DNA from 2 places in the Streptomyces sp. NPDC030862 genome. Region 2 is predicted to be linked to the other one. Evidence: riboswitches for the same ligand, from Rfam matches in the RefSeq annotation. Region 2 holds a riboswitch; the other holds the start of a gene.

Region 1 (4,655 bases), on a different contig from region 2:
CGGGTCGGCGGGCACCTCCACGCCCAGGACCTGCCCGGCGCGCAGGGCGACACGGGTGTGGCCCTCGGCGGACAGGTGGAGCCGGTCCGCGTCCCAAGCCCGCCTGTCCTGGACGGTCTTGAGGGACCAGAGGTCCAGCACGGGGCAGCCGTAGCGGTCGGCGACGGCGCGCACATGGCCGTTGTACGTGGCGATCTTGCCGCGCAGATGGCGCAGTACCGGCACGCCGCGGGTGTCGAAGCCGGTCGTCACCAGCACGGTGCCGACCACCGAGGTCAGGTCGGCGACGGCCCGCTCGAAGCGCTCGGCCACGTCGTCGGGGTCGCTGCCCGGCCGGATGATGTCGTTGCCGCCCGCGCAGAAGGTCACCAGGTCCGGGGCGAGCTCCTTCGCCCGCGGGAGCTGCTCCTCGACGATCTGGTCGAGGAGCCGGCCGCGTACGGCGAGGTTCGCGTACCGGAAGTCGTCGGGCTCGGGCAGCCGGTCGGCGAGCAGCACCGCCAGGCGGTCGGCCCAGCCGACGAACGTCCCGTCGGGTCCGGGGTCTCCGACGCCCTCGGTGAAGCTGTCACCGATCGCCACGTACGACCCGAATACGTCACTGTCTCTGAAGGTCGAATCGTCTGCCACGGGAGCACATCCTGCCTCCTTCCATGTGACCTACGCGACCGTAAGGAGGGGTTGACGTAGCGTGAGATACGCCACCGGTCAAGATTCACCCAAGCCGGAATACGCCACCGCCCGGCACCGTGGGGCACGGTGCCGGGCAGGGCGGGATCGGCGGTGTGCCGACGGTGCGTCAGATCGAGACGCCGTGCTGGCGCAGGTACGCCAGCGGGTCGATGTCCGAGCCGTAGCTGGGGCTGGTGCGGATCTCGAAGTGCAGGTGCGGGCCGGTGGAGTTGCCGGTGGAGCCGGAGAGGCCGATCTGCTGGCCGCCGCTCACGCTCTGGCCGGAGGAGACGGAGAGCTGGGAGAGGTGGGCGTACTGCGAGTAGGTGCCGTCGGTGTGCTTGATGACGACCTCGTTGCCGTACGAACCGCTCCAGCCGGCCGAGACGACGGTGCCGGGACCGACGGCCTTGACGCTGGTGCCGGAGGAGGCCGCGAAGTCGACACCGGTGTGGTAGCCGGAGGACCACATGGAGCCGGAGGCGCGGTAGGGGGTGGTGATCGAGGAGTCGACCGGGGCAGTGAAGCCCGAGGCGCTGCTCTTCGGGGCGGACTGCGCCGGGGCGGCCTTGGCCGCCGGGGCCTGGGGCTTGGCCACCGGGGCCTGGGGCTTGGCGGCGGAGCGGGAGGCGCGGGCCTCGCCGCGGTCCTCGTCGGCCTTCGCCTTGGCCGGGGCGGCCTTGGCACCGAGGGTGAGCTCCATGCCCGGCAGGATCAGCGACGGGTCCTCGCCGATGACCTCGCGGTTGTCCTTGTACAGCTTCTGCCAGCCGCCCTTGACGTTCTTGTTGTGGGCGATCTTGGCGAGGTAGTCGCCGGCGACCACGGTGTACGTACGGGGCGCGGGCTTGGCGGCGGCCGGGGCGGTCTGCGCGGCGGCGACGACCTGCTGCGGAGCGGTCGCCGGCGCGGCGCTCTGCTCCGCGGCGTGCGCACCGGTGGCGCCGAGCAGCGGGAGGGCGATGGCCGCGCCACCGGTACCGGCGGCGACGAAACCACGCGTGAGCGTGCTGGACTTGGGACGGCGGTGCTTACCCTTGGCGGGCATGGCGAATTCCTCTCCGGCGCCTGCGAGGTGAGCTGTCGGGTTCGGGCTGGAGATGCCCGGCCGCGTGGTGACGCGACTTAACCCCGAGCCGGTCCCGGAATTCCGGGCTCGGCGGACTTACCTTGGGTCCCCCGCTCCTGCCACACGTGGGTGGGTGCTGAATTCCGGGCCGGCGGCAGGATTCGGCGGTCCGGCCGGATTGCGGTGACCGTAGGACAGCCGGGTCGGCGCGAACAAGCCGCCGCTTTCCCGCGTGCATTCCTTTGCGCCGTACCGCTACGGAATACCGGTCACCCTCCGTGGATTACGGATCATGAATTCCCGCCGGGTGCAGGGGAATTGTGGAAGAAGCCCGGCCACGGACGGTCACTTTTATGACGCTGCTCACGTGCCGGGGCCCATCTCCCTTTCTATCGGGGCACGTTATGCCGAACATCCCAATACGGACAGAAGCGTCATACCTCGACGAGCCGTCGCGGCGGCCGCGGCCACGGCCGCGCGGATGATTGCCCTGGGAACCCAATGTCGTATCGTCGGATCGCGACATCGTCGGCGGCCGGCGCCGACGTCAGACGCGGAGGAGTCCCCGTGACGCAGCAGGTGCCGCAGGCCCCGTCGAGCGAGCCCGATCTGTCCGGTGTGCGCAATTTCCGGGACGTGGGCGGGCTGCCGACGGTGGACGGGCTCCGCGTCCGGCACGGGCGGCTCTATCGCAGCGGGCACCTGGCGCACGCCACCGGTGAGGACGCCGTGTTCCTCGGCTCCCTCGGGCTGCACACGATCTTCGACTTCCGCAACGCCGCCGACCAGAAGCTCGAAGGCCCCGACATCGAGCTCCCCGGCGTCCGGAACGTGAACATCCCGCTCACCGACCCGGCCGACGGCGCCGAGTTCTGGCGGATGGTTCGCGACGGCGACCTCGACCAGCTGCGCTCCATCCTCGCGGACGGCCAGGCGGCGGCGCGGATGTCGGAGTCGTACCGCATGATCATCAAGGAGCGCACGGCGGAGCACAGCCGCGTGCTGCACGCCCTCGCCGAGGACAGCGTCCCGGCGCTGATGCACTGCGCGGCGGGCAAGGACCGGGCGGGGCTGTCGATCGCGGTGACGCTGCTCGCGGTCGGCGTGGAGCGGGAGGCCATCGAGGCGGACTACCTCAAGTCCAACGACCCGCACCGCCGCTACAAGGTGCACCGCAGCGACAGCTCCCCGGCCGGGATGTCGCCCGAGGTGATGGAGCTGCTCAGCCCGCTCTTCGACGCGCGCCTGGAGTACCTGGGGGCGGCCTTCGCGACGATCGAGGAGACCTGGGGCACGACCGAGCGGTACCTCTCCGAGGGCCTGAAGCTGGCGCCCGAGACGCGGGAGCGGCTGCGCGAGCGGCTCGTCGACGCGGGCTGAGCCCCGGGGCCGGGCGGGCCGCCGTCAGCCGGTGCCCAGCGCGAAGAGCAGGTACAGGAACGCCGCGAAGAGGTGGCCCGCCACCAGGTAGGCGAAGAGCCGGATGACGAGCCCGCGCGGGAACTTCACTTCGTAGGACATGGGGTTCTCCCTCTCCGGGGGTTCGTCAGCGGTGGGCGCCGGTGCCGCCGAGGCACAGGTCGGCCGCGGCGCTCCGCAGCAGCGTGTGGACGAAGAGCAGCTCGGCGCCGCGGCGGCCGGCCGCGGCGATGCGGTGCGGGGTCAGCGAGTCGAAATGCGCGCTGTCGCCCGGGTCGAGGACGTGGGCCACGTCCCCGAGCACCAGCCGCACGCGGCCCGTGAGGACGTACAGCCACTCCTCCCCCGGGTGGACGCGTACGAGATCGCCCTGCCCGGCGGCGTACGGCACCTCCACGCGCAGGGCCTGCAGGGCGCGGCCCGCGCCGCCGGCCTGGTGGTACGTCCAGCCGTCCGCCTCCACGGGCTCGGCGCGCCCGGCGCGGACGATCGGGTCGCGCTCGGGCGGCACCTCGCCGAGCAGCTCGGACACCGTCGTACCGTAGACACGGGCGAGGCCGAGGAGCATGGGCAGCGAGGGCTGGCGCCGACCGGTCTCCAGGCGGGAGAGGTGCGCGGGTGACAGCTCCGCGCGCCGGGCCGCGGACTCCAGGGTGAGGCCGCGGCGGCGGCGCAGCTCGCGCAGCCGGGGCGCGACGTCCTGCAGCGGCTCGCTCCGGTCTTCCGGTTCCGGGGACGGAGCCCCGGCAGGGGTGGTCATGCCCCCATTGCGCCAGGAAGGGACCCGAGAGGCAATTTTCTTGCCTCTGAGGCAAAAAGATCAGCGGTTGGCGACCGCCTGCTTCATCAGCGTCTTGCCGAAGTCCCACATCAGGCCGCCGCCCGCGTGGGCCTCGTCCATGACGGCGGTGAAGGCGGCCACGAACCGGTCCACCTCCCGCTCCCCGATGATCAGCGGCGGGATCAGCTTGATCACCTCCAGGCGGTCCCCGGAGACCTGCGTGAGGATCCGGTGGCGCTGGAGCAGCGGGACGACGACCATCTGGGCGAACAGCCCCTTGCGGGCCGCCTGCAGCATGGTCCAGCGGCTGCGCAGACCCAGTGAGGACGGGCGGCCGAACTCCAGGCCGATCATCAGGCCCCGGCCGCGTACGTCGTGCAGCAGCTCGTAGCGGTCCACCAGCGCCGAGAGCCGGGTCTTCAGCTGTTCACCGGTGAGCCGAGCGTTGGCCACGATCTCCTCGTCCTCCAGGACGGACAGGACTGCGAGGCCGGCCGCCATGGCCTGGGCGTTCGAGCCGAAGCTGGCCGAGTGGACGACCACCCGGTCCATCGACGAGAACACCTTCTTGAAGATCCAGTCCTTGCCGAGGGTGGCGCCGACCGGCACGTAGCCGCCGGACAGCGACTTGGCGACGCACAGCAGGTCCGGCTCGACGCCGTCCTCGTGCTGGTACGCGTAGAAGTCGCCGGTCCGGCCGAGCCCGGTCTGCAC
Region 2 (4,655 bases):
GGAGTTCGCCGCCGAGCTGGAGCGCTGCGGCGCCACGCTCGACGCACACGCCGACCACCCCGGCGTACGCGTCTCCCTGGAGGTCCCGGTCTCCCGGCTGGCCAAGGCTCTCGGCCTGGTCGCCGACGCCCTGCGCGCGCCCGCCTTCGCCGACAGCGAGGTCGAGCGCCTGGTGCGCAACCGGCTCGACGAGATCCCGCACGAGATCGCCAACCCGGCGCGCCGCGCCGCCATGCAGCTCTCCAAGGAGCTGTTCCCGGCCGACTCCCGGATGTCCCGCCCCCGCCAGGGCACCCTGGAGACGGTGGAGCGCATCGACTCCGCGGCCGTACGGGCCTTCTACGAGGCCCATGTCCGGCCCGCCACGGCCACCGCGATCGTCGTCGGCGACCTCACGGACGTCGACCTCGACGCGGTGCTCGCCGACACCCTCGGCGCCTGGACCGGTGACACCGCCGAGCCCCGCCCCGTCCCGCCCGTCACGGCCGACGACACGGGCCGCGTCGTCATCGTCGACCGCCCCGGCGCCGTGCAGACGCAGCTGCTGATCGGCCGCATCGGCTCCGACCGGCACGACCGCGTGTGGCCGGCACAGGTGCTCGGCACCTACTGCCTGGGCGGCACCCTGACCTCGCGCCTGGACCGCGTCCTGCGTGAGGAGAAGGGCTACACCTACGGCGTACGGGCCTTCGGCCAGGTGCTCCGCTCCGGTCCCGAGGGCAACGGCGCCTCGATGCTCGCCATCAGCGGCTCCGTCGACACCCCCAACACCGGCCCGGCGCTCGACGACCTGTGGAAGGTGCTGCGCACCCTCGCCGCCGAGGGCCTGACCGACGCCGAGCGGGACGTCGCCGTGCAGAACCTCGTGGGCGTCGCCCCGCTCAAGTACGAGACGGCGGCCTCGGTCGCGGGCACCCTCGCCGACCAGGTCGAGCAGCACCTCCCGGACGACTTCCAGGCGCGGTTGTACGCGCGCCTGGCCGAGACCGGGACGGTGGAGGCCACGGCCGCGGTCGTCAGCGCCTTCCCGGTGGACCGTCTCGTCACGGTGCTCGTCGGCGATGCCGCGCAGATCAAGGAGCCGGTCGAGGCGCTCGGTATCGGTGAAGTCAGCGTCGTCAGCGGCTGATTGACGGCGGGTCGGCCGCGCGTCACCTCCGGAACCCCGGCATCCGCACGGATGCCGGGGTTCCGCTGTCTGCACCCCGGCCCGCCACATGTCCGTTTTGTTGCGGAGGTTACGTGTCTGCCCTGTGGCGTGCGCTACAAAAAACCGTGTCCGTTTGGTGATTGAAAGATCAGCCGCTTAGCGTCTGATGCGCTGTCCGCCCGCCGTACCCGCCGCATCCGCGGCACCGGGCAGCCATCGCCGAATCCCCATCGGGCGCGAGCCCGGGGAGCCGGGGACCCACACGAAGTCCCTGGGGTGAATCGGACGCCTTCGCATCCGTGCGGAGGGGCCCGTAGGAGACCTTCCTGCTCCGAACCCGTCAGCTAACCCGGTAGGCGAGAAGGAAGGAAAGGATCAGCCACCGAATGGCGTTCACCCGTGCCACCGGGAAGCACCGTGCCCCGAGCCGCCTGAGCCGTAAGAGCGCACACGTCGCCGGCGTGGCGGCCATCGCCACCACCGGCGTCATCGGAACCCTCGCTTCCCCGGCGCTCGCCGCCGACGCGGACGTCCGCGCACTGGAGGACACCGGCCTCAACCAGGCGGTCATCACCGACACGCTCGCCGAGAGCGTGGACGCCCAGGCCGAGGCGCAGGAGCGCGAGGCCGAGGAGGCCGCCGCCCGCGCCGCCGCCCAGGCCGAGGCCGAAGCCGAGGCCAAGCGCAAGGCCGAGGCCCGCGTCAAGGCCGCCCGCGAGGCGGAGGAGCGCGCCGCCCGCGAGGCCGAGCGCAAGCGCCTGAACTCCTTCACGCTCCCGGTCGCCGGTTCGTACGTCAGCACCGGCTACCAGACCGGCGGCGCCATGTGGTCCTCCGGCAGCCACACCGGCGTCGACTTCCACGCCGCCTCCGGCTCCACGGTCGTCGCCGTGGGCCTGGGCACCGTCGTCGAGGCGGGCTGGGGCGGCGCGTACGGCAACAACGTGGTGATCCGGATGGCGGACGGCACGTACACCCAGTACGGCCACCTCTCCTCCGTCAGCGTCTCGGTCGGCGAGCGGGTCATGCCCGGCCAGCAGATCGGCCTCTCGGGCTCCACCGGCAACTCCTCCGGTCCGCACCTCCACTTCGAGGCCCGCACGAGCGCCGAGTACGGCTCCGACATCGACCCGGTCGCGTACCTGCGCTCGCACGGCGTCAACGTCTGACCCGCACATTCCGCGAAGAAGGCCCCGGCTCCCCATCCGAGCCGGGGCCTTCTTCGTGCGGCCATTGGCCAAAAGATATCCATGGATTTCGACCCGGCGTCGGAAATTCAGTCCCGTTGTCATAGAGTCACTGAACACTCGTCACATCGGTCGGACGCACGCTGTTTCGCGCGCATTACGTCGGAGGTTCGGTATGCGCATTCCCGCGCACTCGGTATGCACGGCGATTCGCGACGACATCGTCTCCGGCGTCTTCCCGCGCGGCGGCCGCCTCACCGAGGAGCAGCTGGCGCGCCGCTACGGCGTCTCGCGCGTCCCGGTCCGCGAGGCCCTGCGGACGCTGGAGTCCGAGGGCTTCGTCACCACCCGCCGCCACGCCGGGGCGTGCGTCGCCGAGCCCACCGAGCAGGAGGCGGCCGACCTGCTGGAGGTCCGGGCGCTGCTGGAGCCGCTCGGTGCGGCGCGCGCGGCCCAGCGGCGTACCGAGGCGCACCTCAAGGTGTTGCGGGGCCTGGTCAGGCTGGGCCAGGAGCGGGCGCGCCAGGGCCAGGGGGAGGACCTGCGGGCGCTCGGCGGCTGGTTCCACGAGACGCTCGCCCAGGCCTCCGGCAGTCCGGGCCTGACCGCCCTGCTGACCCAGCTGCGCCACAAGATCGCCTGGATGTACGCGGTCGAGCAGCCGGCCTCGCCCGTGGAGGCGTGGGCGGAGCACGGCGCGATCGTCGACGCGGTGGCGCGCGGTGACGCGGAACGGGCCCGGGCGCTCACCGCCCTGCACACCGAGCGCTCGCTCGGCGCGCACCGGCTGCGCGTGAGGACTCCGCAACATCGCGTCAACACGGCGAGCGCCCGAATTTAACAGCGAGGCCGTATACAGAAAGATTCACCGAAACGAAAAGCGGAGCCGTATCACCCGGGAATTCGGGGGCGATACGACTCCGCTGCAATATCAGGCAGGCGCCGGAGATATCCGAGACGGATCAGACGGTCTCGGGAAGCTCTTCGAGCCCTTCGGCGACCAGCTTCGCCAGGCGGTCCAGAGCGGCGTCCGCGCCCTCCGCGTCCGACGCGAGCACGATCTCCTCGCCGCCCTGCGCACCCAGGCCGAGGACCGCGAGCATCGACGCGGCGTTCACCGGGTTGCCGTCGGCCTTGGCGATCGTCACGGGGACGCCGGCGGCCGTGGCGGCACGGACGAAGATGGAGGCGGGGCGGGCGTGCAGGCCCTCGGCCCAGCCGACGTTGACGCGGCGCTCAGCCATGGTGTTGCCCTTCGAGTTCAGGGGGTTGTCTAGACCACTCTCTCATGTTCTCCGGTGTGCACGCGAACCTGATCAATGTGCCCTGTCCACAGCACCTCCGCGACCGGTGCCCCGCACCGTAACCTGGGCCCATGCGGACCCCGTCGGATCAGCCGGAACATGCGTACCCCGACCACTGGGAAGCCGATGTCGTGCTGCGCGACGGCGGTACCGCGCGGATCAGGCCCATCACCCCGGACGACGCCGAACGCCTGGTCAGCTTCTACGAGCAGGTCTCCGACGAGTCGAAGTACTACCGGTTTTTCGCACCCTACCCCCGCCTCTCCGCCAAGGACGTGCACCGTTTCACGCACCACGACTACGTGGACCGGGTGGGCCTCGCCGCGACCGTCGGAGGCGAGTTCATCGCGACCGTCCGCTACGACCGGATCGACGAGCGCGGCCTGCCCGCCGGCGCCCCCGCGGACGAGGCCGAGGTCGCCTTCCTCGTCCAGGACGCCCACCAGGGGAGGGGCGTGGCCTCCGCGCTCCTCGAACACATCGCGGCGGTGGCGCGGGAACGGGACATCCGGCGGTTCGCGGCGGAGGTGCTGCCCGCCAACACCAAGATGATCAAGGTCTTCACGGACGCCGGGTACACCCAGAAGCGCAGCTTCGAGGACGGCGCCGTCCGCCTCCACCTCGACCTGGAGCCCACCGACCGCTCCCTCGCCGTCCAGCGCGCCCGCGAGCAGCGCGCCGAGGCCCGCTCCGTGCAGCGCCTGCTCGCCCCCGGCTCCCTCGCCGTCGTCGGCGCGGGCCGCGCGCCCGGCGGCGTCGGCCGCACGGTTCTGCGCAATCTCCTCGACGCCGGGTACACCGGCCGTACGTACGCCGTGAACCGCGCCCTGCCCGAGGGCGAGTCCGTCATGGACGGGGTCCCCGCCTTCCGTTCGGTCGCCGACATCGCCGAGCCCGTGGACCTCGCCGTGCTCGCCGTCCCCGCCGAGCGCGTACCGGAAGCAGTCGCCGCCTGCGGAGAACACGGCGTCCAGGGGCTGGTCGTCCTCTCCGCCGGGTACGCCGAGCAGGGCG

The links. Region 2 has a riboswitch for cyclic di-AMP ahead of ACZ42X_RS29245 (M23 family metallopeptidase). Riboswitches for the same ligand answer to the same signal wherever they lie in the genome.
Region 1: linked by a shared signal. The riboswitch ahead of ACZ42X_RS02530 (M23 family metallopeptidase) and the one ahead of ACZ42X_RS29245 (M23 family metallopeptidase) in region 2 are both predicted to bind cyclic di-AMP.

The regions. Positions count from the first base shown of each region.
Region 1 is NZ_JBVIEN010000001.1:549,303-553,957, forward strand. Features, by position in the region: gene ACZ42X_RS02525 (SGNH/GDSL hydrolase family protein) at 1-630, opposite strand, end outside; gene ACZ42X_RS02530 (M23 family metallopeptidase) at 800-1,720, opposite strand; cyclic di-AMP (ydaO/yuaA leader) riboswitch at 1,725-1,883, opposite strand; gene ACZ42X_RS02535 (tyrosine-protein phosphatase) at 2,309-3,121, shown strand; gene ACZ42X_RS02540 (DUF6126 family protein) at 3,146-3,262, opposite strand; gene ACZ42X_RS02545 (helix-turn-helix domain-containing protein) at 3,288-3,920, opposite strand; gene ACZ42X_RS02550 (aspartate aminotransferase family protein) at 3,981-4,655, opposite strand, start outside.
Region 2 is NZ_JBVIEN010000012.1:110,116-114,770, forward strand. Features, by position in the region: gene ACZ42X_RS29240 (M16 family metallopeptidase) at 1-1,129, shown strand, start outside; cyclic di-AMP (ydaO/yuaA leader) riboswitch at 1,358-1,523, shown strand; gene ACZ42X_RS29245 (M23 family metallopeptidase) at 1,537-2,319, shown strand; gene ACZ42X_RS29250 (GntR family transcriptional regulator) at 2,513-3,178, shown strand; gene ACZ42X_RS29255 (HPr family phosphocarrier protein) at 3,300-3,581, opposite strand; gene ACZ42X_RS29260 (bifunctional acetate--CoA ligase family protein/GNAT family N-acetyltransferase) at 3,713-4,655, shown strand, end outside.